Regions from separate parts of the Streptomyces sp. NPDC054883 genome, predicted to be linked through region 1. Evidence: predicted binding sites of a transcription regulator. Region 1 holds the regulator's gene; each other region holds the start of a gene.
What was found. Region 1 encodes HrcA, which represses chaperone genes, less so after heat shock. Its sites were predicted from a motif close to TTNGCACTCNGNNNNNCNGAGTGCNAA; they were not measured.
Positions count from the first base shown of each region.

Region 2: the regulator HrcA is predicted to act here: its motif matches at 1,432-1,458, upstream of groES (co-chaperone GroES).
Region 3: the regulator HrcA is predicted to act here: its motif matches at 2,238-2,264, upstream of groL (chaperonin GroEL).
Region 4: the regulator HrcA is predicted to act here: its motif matches at 2,020-2,046, upstream of ACWGH1_RS17785 (FmdB family zinc ribbon protein).

Region 1 covers NZ_JBSGYT010000033.1:17,745-21,930, forward strand. The annotation lists gene ACWGH1_RS23170 (DUF3097 domain-containing protein) at 1-701, opposite strand, end outside; gene ACWGH1_RS23175 (MBL fold metallo-hydrolase) at 730-1,455, opposite strand; gene hrcA (heat-inducible transcriptional repressor HrcA) at 1,621-2,637, shown strand; gene dnaJ (molecular chaperone DnaJ) at 2,638-3,777, shown strand; gene ACWGH1_RS23190 (nitronate monooxygenase) at 3,956-4,186, shown strand, end outside.
Region 2 covers NZ_JBSGYT010000037.1:69,109-73,294, forward strand. The annotation lists gene ACWGH1_RS24865 (FtsW/RodA/SpoVE family cell cycle protein) at 1-1,297, opposite strand, end outside; gene groES (co-chaperone GroES) at 1,602-1,910, shown strand; gene groL (chaperonin GroEL) at 2,049-3,677, shown strand; gene ACWGH1_RS24880 (ester cyclase) at 3,772-4,186, opposite strand, start outside.
Region 3 covers NZ_JBSGYT010000011.1:3,436-7,621, reverse strand. The annotation lists gene ACWGH1_RS10895 (phosphoribosylanthranilate isomerase) at 1-81, opposite strand, end outside; gene ACWGH1_RS10890 (hypothetical protein) at 222-353, shown strand; gene groL (chaperonin GroEL) at 450-2,072, opposite strand; gene ACWGH1_RS10880 (cold-shock protein) at 2,397-2,603, opposite strand; gene ACWGH1_RS10875 (ubiquitin-like small modifier protein 1) at 3,015-3,293, opposite strand; gene thrC (threonine synthase) at 3,336-4,186, opposite strand, start outside.
Region 4 covers NZ_JBSGYT010000021.1:96,907-101,092, forward strand. The annotation lists gene ACWGH1_RS17775 (potassium/proton antiporter) at 1-251, shown strand, start outside; gene ACWGH1_RS17780 (MFS transporter) at 650-1,948, shown strand; gene ACWGH1_RS17785 (FmdB family zinc ribbon protein) at 2,057-2,356, shown strand; gene ACWGH1_RS17790 (S-methyl-5'-thioadenosine phosphorylase) at 2,432-3,265, shown strand; gene ACWGH1_RS17795 (hypothetical protein) at 3,570-4,022, shown strand; gene mscL (large conductance mechanosensitive channel protein MscL) at 4,143-4,186, shown strand, end outside.

The sequences.
Region 1 (4,186 bases):
GCCGCTCCCGTGTTCGGCGGCCAGCCCAGGGCGCGGCAGATGCCCGTCTTCCAGTCCTGGCCCGGGGGGACCACCGGCCAGGCCGGGATGCCCAGTGCCGACGGTTTCACCGCCTGCCAGACGTCCACGTACGGGTGGCCCACCACCAGGACGTGCGGGGAGGTCACCGAGGCCGCGATGCGGGACTCCTTCGAGCCCGGCACCAGGTGGTCGACCAGCACGCCGAGCCGGGCGTCCGGTGCGGGCGCGAAGTCCGCCGCGATGGCGGGGAGGTCGTCGATGCCCTCCAGGTACTCCACGACCACGCCCTCGATCCGCAGGTCGTCGCCCCAGACCCGCTCCACCAGCTCCGCGTCGTGGCGGCCCTCGACGTAGATCCGCCCCGCCCGCGCCACCCGCGCCCGCGCCCCGGGGACGGCCACCGAGCCCGACGCGGTACGGGCGGGCGCCGACGCCGTACGGGCCGGGCGGGTCAGGGTGACCACCGCGCCCTCCAGCAGGAACCCGCGGGGCTCCAGCGGGAACGCGCGGCGCTTGCCGAAGCGGTCCTCCAGGGTCACCGTGCCCGCCTCGCAGGCCACCACCGCGCCGCAGAAGCCGGTGGCCGCCACCTCCACCACCAGGCCGGGGTCCGCGGGCACCTCCGGCACGGCCTTGGCGCGCTTCCACTGCGGGGTCAGATCGGGGGAGTACTCACGCATCCGGCCGACGGTACGAGACGGCCCGCGCTCACGCGTCCGACACGCCGAACCGCCCCGCCAGTGTGGCGCGTTGCGCACGTACGAAGGCCGCGTCGACCACCGCTCCGTGACCCGGCACGTACAGCGCGTCGTCCCCGCCCAGCGCGAGCAGCCGGTCCAGCGCGGCCGGCCACTGTGCCGGGACCGCGTCCGGGCCCGCCTGGGGTTCGCCCGACTCCTCCACGAGGTCCCCGCAGAAGACGGTCTCCCGCTCACCCGGCACGAAGACCGCCAGATCGTGCCGCGTGTGCCCCGGCCCGACGTTGGCCAGCAGCACCTGCACGCCGCCCAGCTCCAACGTCCACTCGCCGGACACCAGGTGCCGCGGCAGCGGCATCAGGTCCGCCGCCTCGGCGGCCTCCTCCGCCGCCAGTCCCTGCCGGACCGCGTCCTCCCGCAGCGCGTTCCGGTCCAGCGCGAGGTGGGTGTCCAGTCCCACCGCACCGTAGAACTCGGCCCCCGAGAAGGCGGCGCCGCCCAGTACGTGGTCGAAATGTCCGTGTGTGAATGCGATATGGGTCACGTGGCGGCCGGTCAGCCGCTCCGCCTCCGCCCGGATCCCGGCGCCTTCGCGGACGCTGGAGCCGGGGTCGATCAGAAGGACCGACTCGTCCCCCGCCACCAGCCCCACCGTGCAGTCCCAAACCGGGAGCCGACGCCTCCCGGCCCGTCCGGTCAGCCGTTCCCAGCCCGCCTCTTCCCAACGCACGTCCATGCGGGGACGCTACCCTGGCGGGCCGCCCTTGCCCGCAGCCCACTACCCGGCCGTACACTGACCGGGGGATCTCTGGCACTCGGATGCGCAGAGTGCCAGCAGGGTCCGCCCGGACCGACCGGAAACGACCGCAGCGACGACCCACCGCACTGGAGGTGTGCACGAGTGCTCAGCGAACGCAGGCTCGAGGTATTGCGCGCCATCGTCCAGGACTACGTGGGGACGGAGGAGCCGGTCGGATCGAAGGCGCTCACCGAGCGCCACCGGCTCGGCGTCTCCCCGGCGACGGTCCGCAACGACATGGCGCTGCTGGAAGAGGAGGGCTACATCGCCCAGCCCCACACCAGCGCCGGGCGCATCCCCACCGACAAGGGCTACCGGCTCTTCGTCGACAAGCTGGCGGGGGTCAAGCCGCTGTCGACGCCCGAGCGCCGGGCCATCCAGAACTTCCTCGACGGCGCCGTCGACCTCGACGACGTCGTGGGGCGCACGGTGCGGCTGCTCGCGCAGCTCACCCGGCAGGTCGCCGTCGTCCAGTACCCGAGCCTGACCCGTTCCACCGTCCGGCACGTGGAGCTGCTGTCCCTGGCGCCCGCGCGGCTGATGCTCGTACTGATCACGGACACCGGGCGGGTCGAGCAGCGGCTCGTCGACTGCCAGACCCCCTTCGCCGAGACCTCGCTCGCCGACCTGCGGGCGCGCCTCAACAGCCGGGTCGTCGGCCGTCGCTTCACCGACGTGCCGCCGCTCGTACAGGACCTTCCGGAGTCCTTCGAGGCCGAGGACCGGGCGACGGTCAAGGCCGTCCTCGCGACCCTGCGTGAGACGCTGGTGGAGGAGGCGGAGGAACGGCTGATGATCGGCGGTACCGCCAACCTCACGCGGTTCGGACATGATTTTCCCCTGACGATCAGGCCGGTGCTGGAGGCGCTGGAGGAGCAGGTCGTGCTCCTCAAGCTGCTCGGCGAGGCCAGTGAGTCGGGAATGGCCGTGAAGATCGGGCATGAGAACGCCTACGAGGGACTGAACTCCACGTCCGTCGTCTCGGTCGGTTACGGTTCGGGCGGCGAAGCAGTCGCCAAACTCGGCGTGGTCGGACCGACCCGCATGGACTACCCCGGAACGATGGGAGCGGTACGCGCAGTGGCACGTTACGTCGGACAGATCCTGGCGGAGTCGTAAGTGGCCACGGACTACTACGCCGTTCTCGGCGTGCGCCGCGACGCATCGCAGGACGAGATCAAGAAGGCCTTCCGCCGCCTCGCGCGCGAACTCCACCCGGACGTGAATCCGGATCCGAAGACGCAGGAGCGCTTCAAGGAGATCAACGCGGCCTACGAGGTCCTCTCGGACCCGCAGAAGAAGCAGGTCTACGACCTCGGCGGCGACCCGCTGTCCTCCTCGGGCGGTGGCGGCGGCGCGGGCGGATTCGGGGCGGGCGGCTTCGGCAACTTCTCCGACATCATGGACGCGTTCTTCGGCCAGGCCTCGCAGCGCGGACCGCGCTCGCGCACGCGCCGCGGCCAGGACGCCATGATCCGCCTGGACCTGGAGCTGGACGAGGCGGCCTTCGGGACGACCAAGGACATCCAGGTCGACACGGCCGTCGTCTGCACCACCTGCTCGGGTGAGGGCGCCGCCCCCGGCACCTCCGCGCAGACGTGCGACATGTGCCGCGGCCGCGGTGAGGTGTCGCAGGTCACCCGGTCCTTCCTGGGCCAGGTCATGACCTCGCGGCCCTGCCCGCAGTGCCAGGGCTTCGGCACCGTCGTCCCGACCCCGTGCCCCGAGTGCGCGGGCGACGGCCGGGTGCGCTCCCGCCGCAGCCTCACCGTCAAGATCCCGGCCGGTGTCGAGAACGGCACCCGGATCCAGCTGGCGGGCGAGGGCGAGGTCGGCCCCGGCGGCGGCCCCGCCGGCGACCTGTACGTGGAGATCCACGAACTGGCGCACCCGACCTTCCAGCGGCGCGGGGACGACCTGCACTGCACGGTCACCATCCCCATGACGGCGGCGGCCCTGGGCACCAAGTGTCCGCTGGAGACGCTGGACGGGCTGGAGGAGATCGACATCCGGCCCGGCACCGGATCCGGCCAGGCGATCCCGCTGCACGGCCGCGGCGTCACCCACCTGCGCGGCGGCGGCCGGGGCGACCTGATCGTCCACGTCGAGGTCACCACCCCCGGCAAGCTGGACGCCCAGCAGGAGGACCTGCTCCGCCAGCTGGCCAAGCTGCGCGGCGAGGAGCGGCCGACGGGCCAGTTCGCGCCGGGCCAGCAGGGTCTGTTCAGCCGTCTCAAGGACGCGTTCAACGGCCGCTGACCGGCCCGCCGCACCGCGTACGAGCCCGGCCCGGGAACGCCCCGGTCCGGGCTCGCGGCGTCCCCGGACCAGGGCCGGGACGGGGTGCGCGGCCCGGCCGGCCGGCGCCGGGAAGCGGACTATGCCAGGCGAATGCGGTGATTCGGCCCGGTGCGCGGGACATGGCACGATGCAGGGCATGTCCACCGCGCCGAACGGTCTCTCCCCGTACCCGATCGTGCAGGCCCCCATGGCGGGCGGCGCCTCCTGTCCGCCGCTCGCCGCCGCCGTGTGCGAGGCGGGCGGGCTGGGCTTCCTGGCCGGCGGCTACAAGACCGCCGACGGGATGTACCAGGAGGTCAAGCAGCTGCGCGCGCTCACCCGGCGGCCCTTCGGCGTCAACCTGTTCATGCCGCAGACCGGCTACGTC
Region 2 (4,186 bases), on a different contig from region 1:
CGATCATGATCCAGTTGGCCAGCAGGGACGAGCCGCCCTTCGCCAGGAAGGGCAGGGCCTTGCCCGTCAGCGGGATCAGGCCCGTCACGCCGCCCGCGACCACGAACACCTGGAGCGCCAGCGCCGCCGCCAGGCCCACCGCCAGGAGTTTGCCGAACGGGTCCCGCGCCGCCAGGGCCATCCGCAGGCCCCGCTGGACCAGGAGCGCGTAGAGCAGCAGGACCGCCATCACCCCCGCCAGGCCCAGTTCCTCGCCCACGGTGGTCAGGATGAAGTCGCTGCGCCCCGCGAACTTGATCAGCTCCGGGTGGCCCATGCCGAGTCCGGTGCCCGTGATGCCGCCCGTGCCGAAGCTGAACAGCGCCTGCGCCGACTGGTCGGAGGTGACGCCCGGCGGCCGGTCCTTCCAGTAGTAGGACAGCGGGTTGAGCCAGGCGGCCACGCGGGCCTTCACGTGCGGCTCCGTCGAGCCCACCACGAAGGCGCCGCCCGCAGCCATGACGAGGCCGCAGACGATCCAGCCGGTCCGCTCGGTGGCTACGTACAGCATCACCACGAACACGCCGAAGAAGATGAGCGACGTACCGAGGTCGCGCTCGAAGACCAGCACCAGCAGCGACAGGATCCACACGGTGACGATCGGCCCGAGCTGCCGCATCGGCGGCAGCCGCACGCCCAGGAACTTGCGGCCCGTCAGGGCCAGCGAGTCCCGGTGGACAACCAGGTACCCCGCGAAGAAGACCGCGATCATGATCTTCACGAACTCGCCGGGCTGGAGCGAGAACCCGAAGAGGATGATCCACCGCTTCGCGCCGTACGTGTCCGCGCCGAAGAAGGCCGGGGCGATCAGCAGCACCAGCGCGACGGCCATGGTGATGTAGATGAAGCGCTGCAACAGCCTGTGGTCGCGCAGCAGCGCCACCACCAGCAGACAGGCGGCGACCCCGACCACGGTCCACAGCAGCTGGCCGGGCGCGTTCGCATCGGACCCGTAGCGCTCGATGTACCCCTGGTCGAGGCGGTGGATGAGGACGAGCCCGAGTCCGGTCAGCAGCATGGCCAGCGGGAAGATCAGCGGATCCGCGTACGCCGCGAACCGGCGGATGCCCAGGTGCCCCACCAGCGACAGCAACGTCAGGCTGATGGTGAAGCCGGTGAGGTTCGGCGGCAGTACGCCGTTCATCGCGAGACCGGCCTCGGCGTGGCCGAAAACGGCGATGCCGATGACGAGGGCGAGCAGCAATGCTTCGGTACGGCGGCGCGCGCCGGCGACCGTCAGCGGCCTCAGTCCCCGCACGGGATGTCTTCGCCGTCGGTATTAGGGCGTTTTATCTTCATATCCACTACGACGAGGAAGCCCTGACGATGGTTCCTGGGGGCCCGGCGGGGGCTAGCCGGAAGGGGTCCATCCGCAATCTGTCGGGTGGCGTGTTGGCACTCCGCTTGACCGAGTGCTAATCGCCGGAATAGTCTCGCACCTGGCACTCGCCACTGGTGAGTGCCAACACAGCGACAGGCAGGTCCGGCACCCGCGACGACGGATCGACCTGGTCGCCACCTCAGACAGTTAACCCCGGATCTCCGAAGGGGGAGGTCGGATCGTGACGACCACCAGCTCCAAGGTTGCCATCAAGCCGCTTGAGGACCGCATTGTGGTCCAGCCGCTCGACGCCGAGCAGACCACGGCCTCGGGCCTGGTCATCCCGGACACCGCGAAGGAGAAGCCCCAGGAGGGCGTCGTCCTTGCGGTCGGTCCGGGTCGCTTCGAGGACGGCCAGCGTCTCCCGCTGGACGTCAGCGTCGGCGACATCGTGCTGTACAGCAAGTACGGCGGCACCGAAGTGAAGTACAGCGGCGAGGAGTACCTCGTCCTCTCGGCCCGCGACGTGCTCGCGATCGTCGAGAAGTAAGACACTTCTCCAGTTTTGCTTTGAGCTGCGCCCCTGGTCACCCTGCTGATGCCGGGGGGCGAGGGGCGTGGTTCGTTCTAGGCGGTGGCGGTCGCGGTGAGCGGCCGAGGATCGCAACGAGAGGACTGAACCGCTCCCATGCCGAAGATTCTGAAGTTCGATGAGGACGCCCGTCGCGCCCTTGAGCGCGGTGTGAACAAGCTTGCCGACACGGTGAAGGTGACGATCGGCCCCAAGGGCCGCAACGTCGTCATCGACAAGAAGTTCGGCGCGCCCACCATCACCAACGACGGTGTCACCATCGCCCGCGAGGTCGAGCTGGACGACCCGTACGAGAACCTGGGCGCCCAGCTCGTGAAGGAGGTGGCGACCAAGACCAACGACATCGCGGGTGACGGCACCACCACCGCCACCGTGCTGGCCCAGGCGCTGGTCCGCGAGGGCCTGCGCAACGTCGCCGCCGGCGCCTCCCCGGCCGCCCTCAAGAAGGGCATCGACGCCGCCGTCAAGGCCGTGTCGCAGGAGCTCCTCGCGACCGCCCGCCCGATCGAGGACAAGTCCGACATCGCCGCCGTGGCCGCGCTCTCCGCGCAGGACCAGCAGGTCGGCGAGCTCATCGCCGAGGCGATGGACAAGGTCGGCAAGGACGGTGTCATCACCGTCGAGGAGTCCAACACCTTCGGCCTGGAGCTGGAGTTCACCGAGGGCATGGCCTTCGACAAGGGCTACCTCTCGCCGTACATGGTCTCCGACCAGGAGCGTATGGAGGCCGTCCTCGACGACCCGTACATCCTGATCAACCAGGGCAAGATCTCCTCCATCCAGGACCTCCTGCCGCTGCTGGAGAAGGTCATCCAGGCCGGCGCCTCCAAGCCGCTGCTGATCATCGCCGAGGACGTCGAGGGCGAGGCCCTGTCGACCCTGGTCGTCAACAAGATCCGTGGCACCTTCAACGCCGTCGCCGTCAAGGCCCCCGGCTTCGGTGACCGCCGCAAGGCGATGCTCCAGGACATGGCCACCCTCACCGGTGCCACCGTCATCGCCGAGGAGGTCGGCCTCAAGCTCGACCAGGCCGGTCTCGACGTCCTGGGCACCGCGCGCCGCGTGACCATCACCAAGGACGACACCACCATCGTCGACGGTGGCGGCAGCTCCGACGAGGTCCTCGGCCGCGTCAACCAGATCAAGGCCGAGATCGAGTCCACGGACTCCGACTGGGACCGCGAGAAGCTGCAGGAGCGGCTGGCGAAGCTCGCCGGCGGCGTCTGCGTCATCAAGGTCGGCGCCGCCACCGAGGTGGAGCTCAAGGAGAAGAAGCACCGCCTGGAGGACGCCATCTCGGCTACCCGCGCCGCGGTGGAGGAGGGCATCGTCTCCGGCGGTGGCTCCTCCCTCGTCCACGCCGTGAAGGTGCTCGAGGGCAACCTCGGCCTCACCGGCGACGAGGCCACGGGCGTCTCCGTCGTCCGCCGCGCCGCCGTCGAGCCGCTGCGTTGGATCGCCGAGAACGCCGGCCTCGAGGGCTACGTCATCACCGCCAAGGTCGCCGAGCTCGACAAGGGCCAGGGCTTCAACGCCGCGACCGGCGAGTACGGCGACCTGGTCAAGGCCGGCGTCATCGACCCGGTCAAGGTCACCCGCTCCGCGCTGGAGAACGCCGCTTCCATCGCCTCCCTGCTGCTCACGACCGAGACCCTGGTCGTCGAGAAGCCGGCCGAGGAAGAGGCCGACGCCGGTCACGGCCACGGTCACGGCCACAGCCACTGACCTCGTCAGAGCCGGGCTGAACTGAGGAGGGCCCCGGTCCCCGCCGCTGCGAAGCGGTGGTGACCGGGGCTTTCCCGTGCCCTGGGGCGAGCCGTCACATACCCATGTCCTGGGTCGTGCCGCGGGACGCCATACCCATGTCCATGCCCAGTTGCCCCATCAGGCCGGGTGCGTCGTAGTACCACCAGCCCTCCGCGACCTGCCCGTTCTCGATCCGGAAGGTGGTGCAGCCCGACATGGCGACCTCCTTGCCCGTCGGGGCGATCCCCATGAACTCGCCCTTCTGCCTGCCGGTCCAGTTCCACAGGGTGGTGACGCAGTCGCCTTCGGCGATCTGGCGGTGCAGGTCGAAGGTGAAGTCGAAGGCGTCGCGCCACATCGTCATGTCCCGGCGCAGGCCCTCGCGGCCGTCGACGGCGCCCGGCATCCGCAGCATGTCGTGGTCCATGTAGCCGGTCGCGACGCACTCCTCCATGACGTCGAAGTTGCCCTTCTCCGCCACGTCCTCG
Region 3 (4,186 bases), on a different contig from region 1:
CCCGGCCGCCACGGCCACGTCGACGTCGTGCGCGGTCTTCAGCCCGCAGATCTTGACGAAGGGTGCGCTGCTTTCGCTCATGCCCCCGAGTCAACCAAACTCGCCCGCCCGGCGGCGATCCGTCCCAGGGGCCGGGCAGGCGACCACCTGCGCCACGGTGCTCGGGCTGTCGCAGGCGCAGCCGGCCGGGCGGGCTGGTCTCACGCAGGCGAATCTCCCGGGTGGAGGGCGCCGACGCCGTACCCACGTTGCCGCTGCTGCTGCGCCTCGCGCGGGCCCTGGACGCGTCGCTGGACATCGCCCTGGGCGAAGGCCGGGAAGAGGTCAGGTTCGTCGGGCGGCCCGCCGCCTGAGCGGCGCGCCGCGGGAACGCCCGAGGGCGGCACCCCTCATCGGGGTGCCGCCCTCGGAACGTGGAGCGTACTGGACAGCCGATCAGCCGGGGCCGATCAGAAGTCCATGTCACCGCCCGGCATGCCGCCCGGCGCACCGGCGCCGGCCTTCTCGGGCTTGTCGGCGATGACGGCCTCGGTGGTCAGGAACAGCGCGGCGATCGACGCGGCGTTCTGCAGCGCGGAGCGCGTGACCTTCGCCGGGTCGATGATGCCCTCGGCGATCATGTCCACGTACTCGCCGGTCGCGGCGTTCAGGCCGTGGCCGATCGGGAGGTTGCGCACCTTCTCGACGACGACGCCACCCTCGAGACCACCGTTGACGGCGATCTGCTTGAGCGGGGCCTCCAGCGCGAGCTTCACGGCGTTGGCGCCGGTCGCCTCGTCACCGGTGAGCTCCAGCTTCTCGAAGACCGAGGAGGCCTGGAGCAGGGCCACGCCACCACCGGCGACGATGCCCTCTTCGACGGCCGCCTTCGCGTTGCGAACGGCGTCCTCGATGCGGTGCTTGCGCTCCTTGAGCTCGACCTCGGTCGCGGCACCGGCCTTGATGACGGCCACGCCGCCGGCCAGCTTCGCGAGGCGCTCCTGGAGCTTCTCGCGGTCGTAGTCCGAGTCGGAGTTCTCGATCTCGGCGCGGATCTGGTTGACGCGGCCCTGGACCTGGTCGCTGTCACCGGAGCCGTCGACGATGGTCGTCTCGTCCTTGGTGATGACGACCTTGCGGGCGCGGCCGAGCAGGTCGAGACCGGCGTTCTCCAGCTTGAGGCCGACCTCCTCGGAGATGACGGTGCCGCCCGTGAGGATGGCGATGTCACCGAGCATGGCCTTGCGGCGGTCACCGAAGCCCGGGGCCTTGACGGCGACGGACTTGAAGGTGCCGCGGATCTTGTTGACGACCAGGGTCGACAGGGCCTCGCCCTCGACGTCCTCGGCGATGATCAGCAGCGGCTTGCCGGACTGCATGACCTTCTCCAGGAGCGGCAGCAGGTCCTTGACCGAGCCGATCTTGGAGTTGACGATCAGGATGTACGGGTCGTCGAGCGACGCCTCCATACGCTCCATGTCGGTGGCGAAGTACGCCGAGATGTAGCCCTTGTCGAAGCGCATGCCCTCGGTGAGTTCCAGCTCCAGACCGAAGGTCTGGGACTCCTCGACGGTGATGACGCCTTCCTTGCCGACCTTGTCCATGGCCTCGGCGATGAGCTCGCCGATCTGGGTGTCGGCGGCGGAGATGGAGGCCGTCGAAGCGATCTGCTCCTTGGTCTCGACATCCTTGGCCTGCGCGAGCAGGGCGGCGGAGACGGCCTCGACGGCCTTCTCGATACCACGCTTGAGGGCCATCGGGTTGGCGCCGGCGGCCACGTTGCGCAGGCCCTCGCGGACCAGTGCCTGGGCCAGCACGGTGGCGGTGGTCGTACCGTCGCCCGCGACGTCGTCCGTCTTCTTGGCGACTTCCTTGACCAGCTCGGCGCCGATCTTCTCGTACGGGTCCTCGAGCTCGATCTCCTTGGCGATGGAGACACCATCGTTGGTGATCGTGGGGGCGCCCCACTTCTTCTCAAGGACGACGTTGCGACCCTTGGGGCCAAGGGTGACCTTGACGGCGTCGGCGAGCTGGTTCATGCCACGCTCGAGACCGCGCCGGGCCTCCTCGTTGAATGCGATGATCTTGGCCATCTGAAGTGGTCCTCCAGGACTGGGGTGGATTGCTCCTGGACCGCGCCCGCGCCCGCGACGGACGGCCGACGAGCCCGACGGTTCCTTCCCGCCGGACCCTTGGGCCTCACCGACCCGGTCCTCGTTTTAGTAGCACTCTCACCTGGAGAGTGCTAACGCCAATGATTAGCACTCGACCCCGTCGAGTGCAAGCGGCTTCGGGCAACGCCGGGCGAAGTCCCCGGCCGGGACGCACGTGGGGCCCACGTCCCGTGTCCGGGATGTGGGCCCCACGTGCGTGTGTGGTCCTTGAGACCTGTTGCGTCGGTGGTCGATCGCGCCGGGTCAGCCGAGTGCGAGCTTGACCATGTCCGCCTGAGGACCCTTCTGGCCCTGCGAGATCTCGAACTCGACCCGCTGACCCTCTTCAAGGGTGCGGTACCCGTCCATCTGGATGGCGCTGTAGTGGACGAACACATCCGCACCACCGTCGACCGCGATGAAGCCGTAGCCCTTCTCCGCGTTGAACCACTTGACGGTGCCCTGAGCCATGCCTAACTCCCCTATTACTGGCCCTTGCGCAGGACCGCACTTCGCGGACCCGGGTCAGAACTTGCGCCGGAACGCCTCGACCGCGGCTGAATGTATCCGCACCGGTGCTGTCTGCAACAGGTCAATCCGACGAGAATTCCGGACAAGAAGGAATATGGAAATCACGTGAAATTTAGGCATATTCCCGGGCAACTCGGGCCCGACATCCGGCATCAAAGGCCCATACCAGGCGTGCATGTTGACTCAATGTCAACCATCCGGCGGCCCGCTCATATGCGGCGGGCAAGAACAACGGAGGGGACTTCCCAAACTCTACCGCGCCCAACCAACCAGAATTGCCCCCTCCGCTTTTACCGGAGGGGGCAATTCAGGTGTGACTCCGCTGGGAAGGCGGGCGTGGGCAGCCGGGCGTCAGCAGCCGCCGGCCACGGCGGGGATGATCGAGACCCCCGCGCCGTCCGGCGTCGCCGTCTGCAGGCCGCCCTCGAAGCGCACGTCGTCGTCGTTGACGTAGACGTTCACGAACCGGCGCAGCTTGCCCTGGTCGTCCAGGACGCGGGCCGCGATGCCCGGGTGGTTCTTCTCCAGGGACTCGATGACCTCGGAGAGGGTCGTGCCCTCGGCGGAGACCTCGGCCTTGCCACCGGTGTAGGTGCGCAGGATGGTGGGGATGCGGACGTTGACGCTCATGGCGCTATTGCCTTTCCGGGAACAGGAGGGGTGGATCGGGCCTCAGGCCAGGCCGGCGGCGCGGAACGCGTCCAGGCTGGGACGGATGGTGGCGGTCTGGCCGCTGTCCGAGGCCACCGCCTCCAGGGTCTTGAGACCGTCGCCGGTGTTGAGGACGACCGTGGTCAGCGAGGGGTCGAGCTGCCCGTTCTCGATGAGCTTCTTCGTCACGCCGACGGTCACGCCGCCCGCGGTCTCGGCGAAGATGCCCTCGGCCCGCGCGAGGATCTTGATGGCCTCGACCACCTGCTCGTCGTTTACGTCCTCGACGTAACCGCCGGTGCGCCGGGCGATGTCCAGGACGTACGGACCGTCCGCCGGGTTGCCGATCGCCAGGGACTTGGCGATCGTGTTCGGCTTCTGCGGGCGCACCACCTCGTGTCCCGCCTTGAAGGCGGTCGACACGGGCGAGCAGCCCTCGGCCTGCGCGCCGAAGATCTTGTACGGCTTGTCCTCGACCAGCCCGAGCTTGATCAGCTCCTGGAGCCCCTTGTCGATCTTCGTCAGCTGCGAGCCGGACGCGATGGGGATCACGATCTGGTCCGGCAGCTGCCAGCCGAGCTGCTCGCAGATCTCGTACGCCAGCGTCTTGGAACCCTCGCCGTAGTACGGGCGCAGGTTGACGTTGACGAAGCCCCAGCCCTCGCCCAGCGGGTCGCCGATGAGCTCGGAGCAGAAGCGGTTGACGTCGTCGTAGTTGCCCTCGATGCCGACGAGGTCGCCGCCGTAGACACCGGCCATGACGACCTTGCCCTGTTCCAGGTCGTGCGGGATGAACACGCAGGAGCGGAAGCCGGCCCGGGCGGCCGCGGCGCCGACGGCGCCGGCCAGGTTGCCCGTGGAGGAGCAGGAGA
Region 4 (4,186 bases), on a different contig from region 1:
TACCGCAGTCCTCGCGGATGCACGGCGTGGAGGTCGGCGAGCTGCGGCTGCCGGCCGGTGCCTCGGTCACCCTGGTGGTCCGGGACGCGAAGAGCTTCGTACCGGCGCCGTCCACGGTGCTGCGGCGGGGGGACGAACTGCTGGTGGTGGCCACGGACCAGGTGCGGGACGCGGCGGAGGCGCGACTGCGGGCGGTCGCCCGGGGCGGCAAGCTCGCCGGCTGGCTGGGACAGGGTCCCAACGGGGCCTGAGCGGCACCGGGCGGGCTTGAACAGAGCGTTAGATCGACGTTCTAAATCTGTGATTTCGCGGTCCGGTGCGGGTTTCTGCCCTGCTTTGCGGACATGTGGAATGCGAACTTCCAGTTAATCGCAGGTGAAGACATACCTTGTCGCCGGAATCACAGGGCGCAGACGGAGGTCTGCCTGTACGATAAAGGCACACCACATCGAACCAACTCTGCCTGACGCAGAGCTGGCGCGACCGCAAAGCGGCCGTGGCTCCCTCCCGCAGTGGGCGCCCAGGTATCACTCGGTTCTGCGCAAGAGGACAGCTCTCGGGGCTCCCACATGTACGGGTGCGACTCGCCCACAAGGCGATGCACCGTCCGCAGACGGGGAGTTCTACCAGGCAGCGGAAAGGCAAGGCCGTGACATCCGCGGTCACGACCGACACGTCCGCCCGCCCCGGATACGGGCAGCTCCTGCGCACTCCCGGCGCCCTCGGCTTCCTGCTCCCGGGCTTCGCCGCCCGGCTCCCCTTCGGCATGCTGACCATCAGCATCCTGCTGCTCGTCCAGCACACGACCGGCTCCTACGCCAACGCCGGCATCGTCGCCGCCGTCACCGGCATCTCCATGGCGCTGTGCGCCCCCGTGATGGGCAACCTCACCGACAAGCACGGCCAGAGCGCCGTCCTGCTGCCGGTGGTCCTCGTCCACGCCGCCGCCGTGAGCGCCCTGGTCGCGCTCGCGCTGCTCGGCGCCCCCGTCCTCGCCGTCGCGGCCGCCGCGATCCCGGCAGGCGCCTCGGTGCCGCAGGTCGGCCCCATGGTCCGGGCCCGCTGGGCCGCCAAGCTGGAGGGCTCGCCGCTGCTGCCGACCGCCGCCGCGTTCGAGTCCGTCACCGACGAGTTCACCTTCGTCGTCGGCCCGGTCCTCGCCACCGCGCTGTGCACCGGTCTGCACCCCTCGGCCGGTCTCATCACCGAAGCCGCCCTGTCGCTGGTCGGCGGCCTGTTCTTCGCCGCCCAGCGCGCCACCCAGCCCAAGGCGCACACCCCGTCCGCCACCGGCACCAAGCGGGCCTCGGCCCTGTCCTTCCCGGGCCTGCGCGTCCTGATCGTCGCCTTCCTCGGGATCGGCGCCGTCTTCGGCGGCATGCAGGTCTCGATGGCCGCCTTCTCCGACGAGATGGGCAACCCGGGTGCGAACGGCCTGCTGTACGGCGTCTTCGCGGCGGGCAACATGGTCGCCGGCATCGCCTGCGGCGCCATCGCCTGGAAGATCGGCCCGCGCCGCCGGCTGCTGCTCGGCTACATCGGGCTGACCGCCGCGGCGTCGCTGCTGTGGACCGCCGACTCGATGGTCCTGCTGGCCGCGCTCGGCCTGCTCGTCGGTCTGTGCATCGCGCCGGCCCTGATCACCGGTTACACGATGATCGAGTCGCTGATCCCGGCGAACGCCCGCACCGAGGCGTTCACCTGGCTGACCGGGGCGGTCGCCTTCGGGCAGGCCATCGCCGTGATCGTGGCCGGCCGCCTTACGGACGCGCACGGGTCCTCGTACGGGTTCCTCGTGCCGGCCGCCGCCACGGCGCTGGCGCTGGTCACGCTGCTGTCCCTGCGGGCCAGGCTCGCGCCGAGGACGGCCGGCCGGATCGTCAGCTCGTCGGGCGCCCCGGAGAGCCGGGAGAACCGGGCCCGGCAGCGGGACCTCACCACCGTCTGAGGGTGGTGTCGGTCACCGCACGGCCGAGATCGGTGGACTGTTCCGCCGGAATACGTCACCATGGAGCGTCGTTAGCACTCATTGAGTGAGAGTGCCAGGAGGAAATTCGTGCCGACCTACCAGTACCAGTGCACCGAGTGCGGTGAGGGCCTTGAGGCCGTGCAGAAGTTCACCGATGACGCACTGACCGTGTGCCCGAACTGCGACGGACGCCTGAAGAAGGTGTTCTCAGCGGTCGGCATCGTCTTCAAGGGCTCCGGTTTCTACCGGAACGACAGCCGCGGTGCGTCGTCGAGCAGCACGCCTGCCTCGAAGCCGGCCGCGCCGTCCACCCCGGCGCCCGCCGCCGCCCCGGCCTCCTCGTCGTCGGCTTCGAGCACGAGCAGCAGCTCCAGCTCGGCTGCCTGACCCGTCCGCTTTCCGCAAGGCCCCGCCGCCCACCTGGGCAGCGGGGCCTTGCGCGTCCACGGCTAGGGTGGCCGCATGGCGAACGCAGAGATCGGTGTCATCGGTGGCTCGGGCTTCTACTCCTTCCTGGAGGACGTCTCCGAAATCCAGGTGGAGACCCCTTACGGGCCCCCGAGCGACTCCCTGTACCTGGGCGAGCTGGCCGGCCGGTCGGTGGCGTTCCTGCCGCGGCACGGGCGCAGCCACACGGTGCCGCCACACAAGATCAACTACCGGGCCAACCTGTGGGCGCTGCGCTCGGTCGGCGTGCGCCAGGTGCTGGGGCCCTGCGCGGTGGGCGGTCTGCGGGCCGAGTACGGGCCGGGCACGCTGCTGGTGCCGGACCAGCTGATGGACCGTACGAAGTCCCGGGTGCAGACCTTCTTCGACGGTGAGCCGCTGCCCGGGGGCGCCGTACCGAACGTCGTGCACACCACCTTCGCCGACCCGTACTGCCCGGTGGGCCGGGCGGTGGCGATGGACGCGGCGCGGGGGCGGGGCTGGGAACCGGTGGACGGCGGCACGATGGTCGTGGTGGAGGGCCCCCGGTTCTCGACGCGCGCCGAGTCGCTCTTCCACGCGGCCATGGGGTGGTCGGTGGTCGGCATGACGGGGCACCCGGAGGCGGTCCTCGCGCGGGAGCTGGGCCTCTGCTACACCTCGATGGCCCTGGTGACGGACCTGGACGCGGGCGCCGAGACGGGCGAGGGCGTCTCCCACACGGAGGTGCTGCGCGTGTTCGGTGAGAACGTCGGGCGGCTGCGCGAGGTCCTGTTCGACGCGGTCGCGGCCCTGCCGCCGACGGACTCGCGGGACTGCCTGTGCACGCACGCGCACGACGGCTGGGACCTGGGCATCGAGCTGCCGTAGCGCGCGGTCTCACCCCGGGGGGTGATGGGGTTTTCCACAACCTGGGGACCGTCCACAGGCGTGAGCGGGATCCGCCGCCGGGGCGGATGGTGAGGGGTGTCCGGGCGCCGGGTCCGGACACCGAACTCACAGCCAGGTGGTGTTCAGCATGTCCGGGTTCCTTTCCCCGCAGCTCTCCTCCTCTCCTCTCTCGTCCTCCTCTCCTCTCTCCTCCGCCTCCTCCGCTCCTGCGCCCGGGCGCCTGCCCGCGCGTACTCCCACGGCGCTGCCCGCGCGCACGCATATCTGTCTCCCCGCGCGCCCCGTGCCGCTCTTCCCACCGCTGCGGGTGGGGCGTGGCGGGGACCGGCTCAGGCGCGCCCTGCGCCGTCGGCGGCGGGCCGGGGCGGCCGGGCTGGCCGTCGTGGCGGCCGCCCTGGCGGTGGGCGGGACGGAGGCGCGGGCCTCCCGGGGCGCCGGGCCGCCGGAGGACCAGCCACCACCTGCGGTGGTGCGGATGGTGTCGGCCCCCGTGCGCATCGCGGACGCGGCGACGGTGCGGCTGCTGCGACCCGGGGACCGGGTGGACGTGGTGGCGGCGGAACGCGCGGGGCCGCCCCGGGTGGTCGCGGTCGCGGCCAGGGTCGCCGAAGTGCCGGAACCGGAGAAGACGCCGGGCGACGGCGGTGCCCTGGTGGTCCTGTCGGTGCCCCGGGAGACCGCGCGGGCCCTGGTGGGCGCCGGCAGCGTGTCACGGCTGGCGGTGACGTTGTGCTGAATCGAACACGTGACCCGTCACGTCGCTCCGGGACGGGCATCGATTGGACACGAGGGGCCCCGACTGCCGTAGTTTTCGAAACCGGCTCCGTGTTCCGTAGATGCGAGATGAGGCTCAGTCGTGAGCAAGAAGAACGAGAGCGTCCTGGCGGGCTTCAAGGCCTT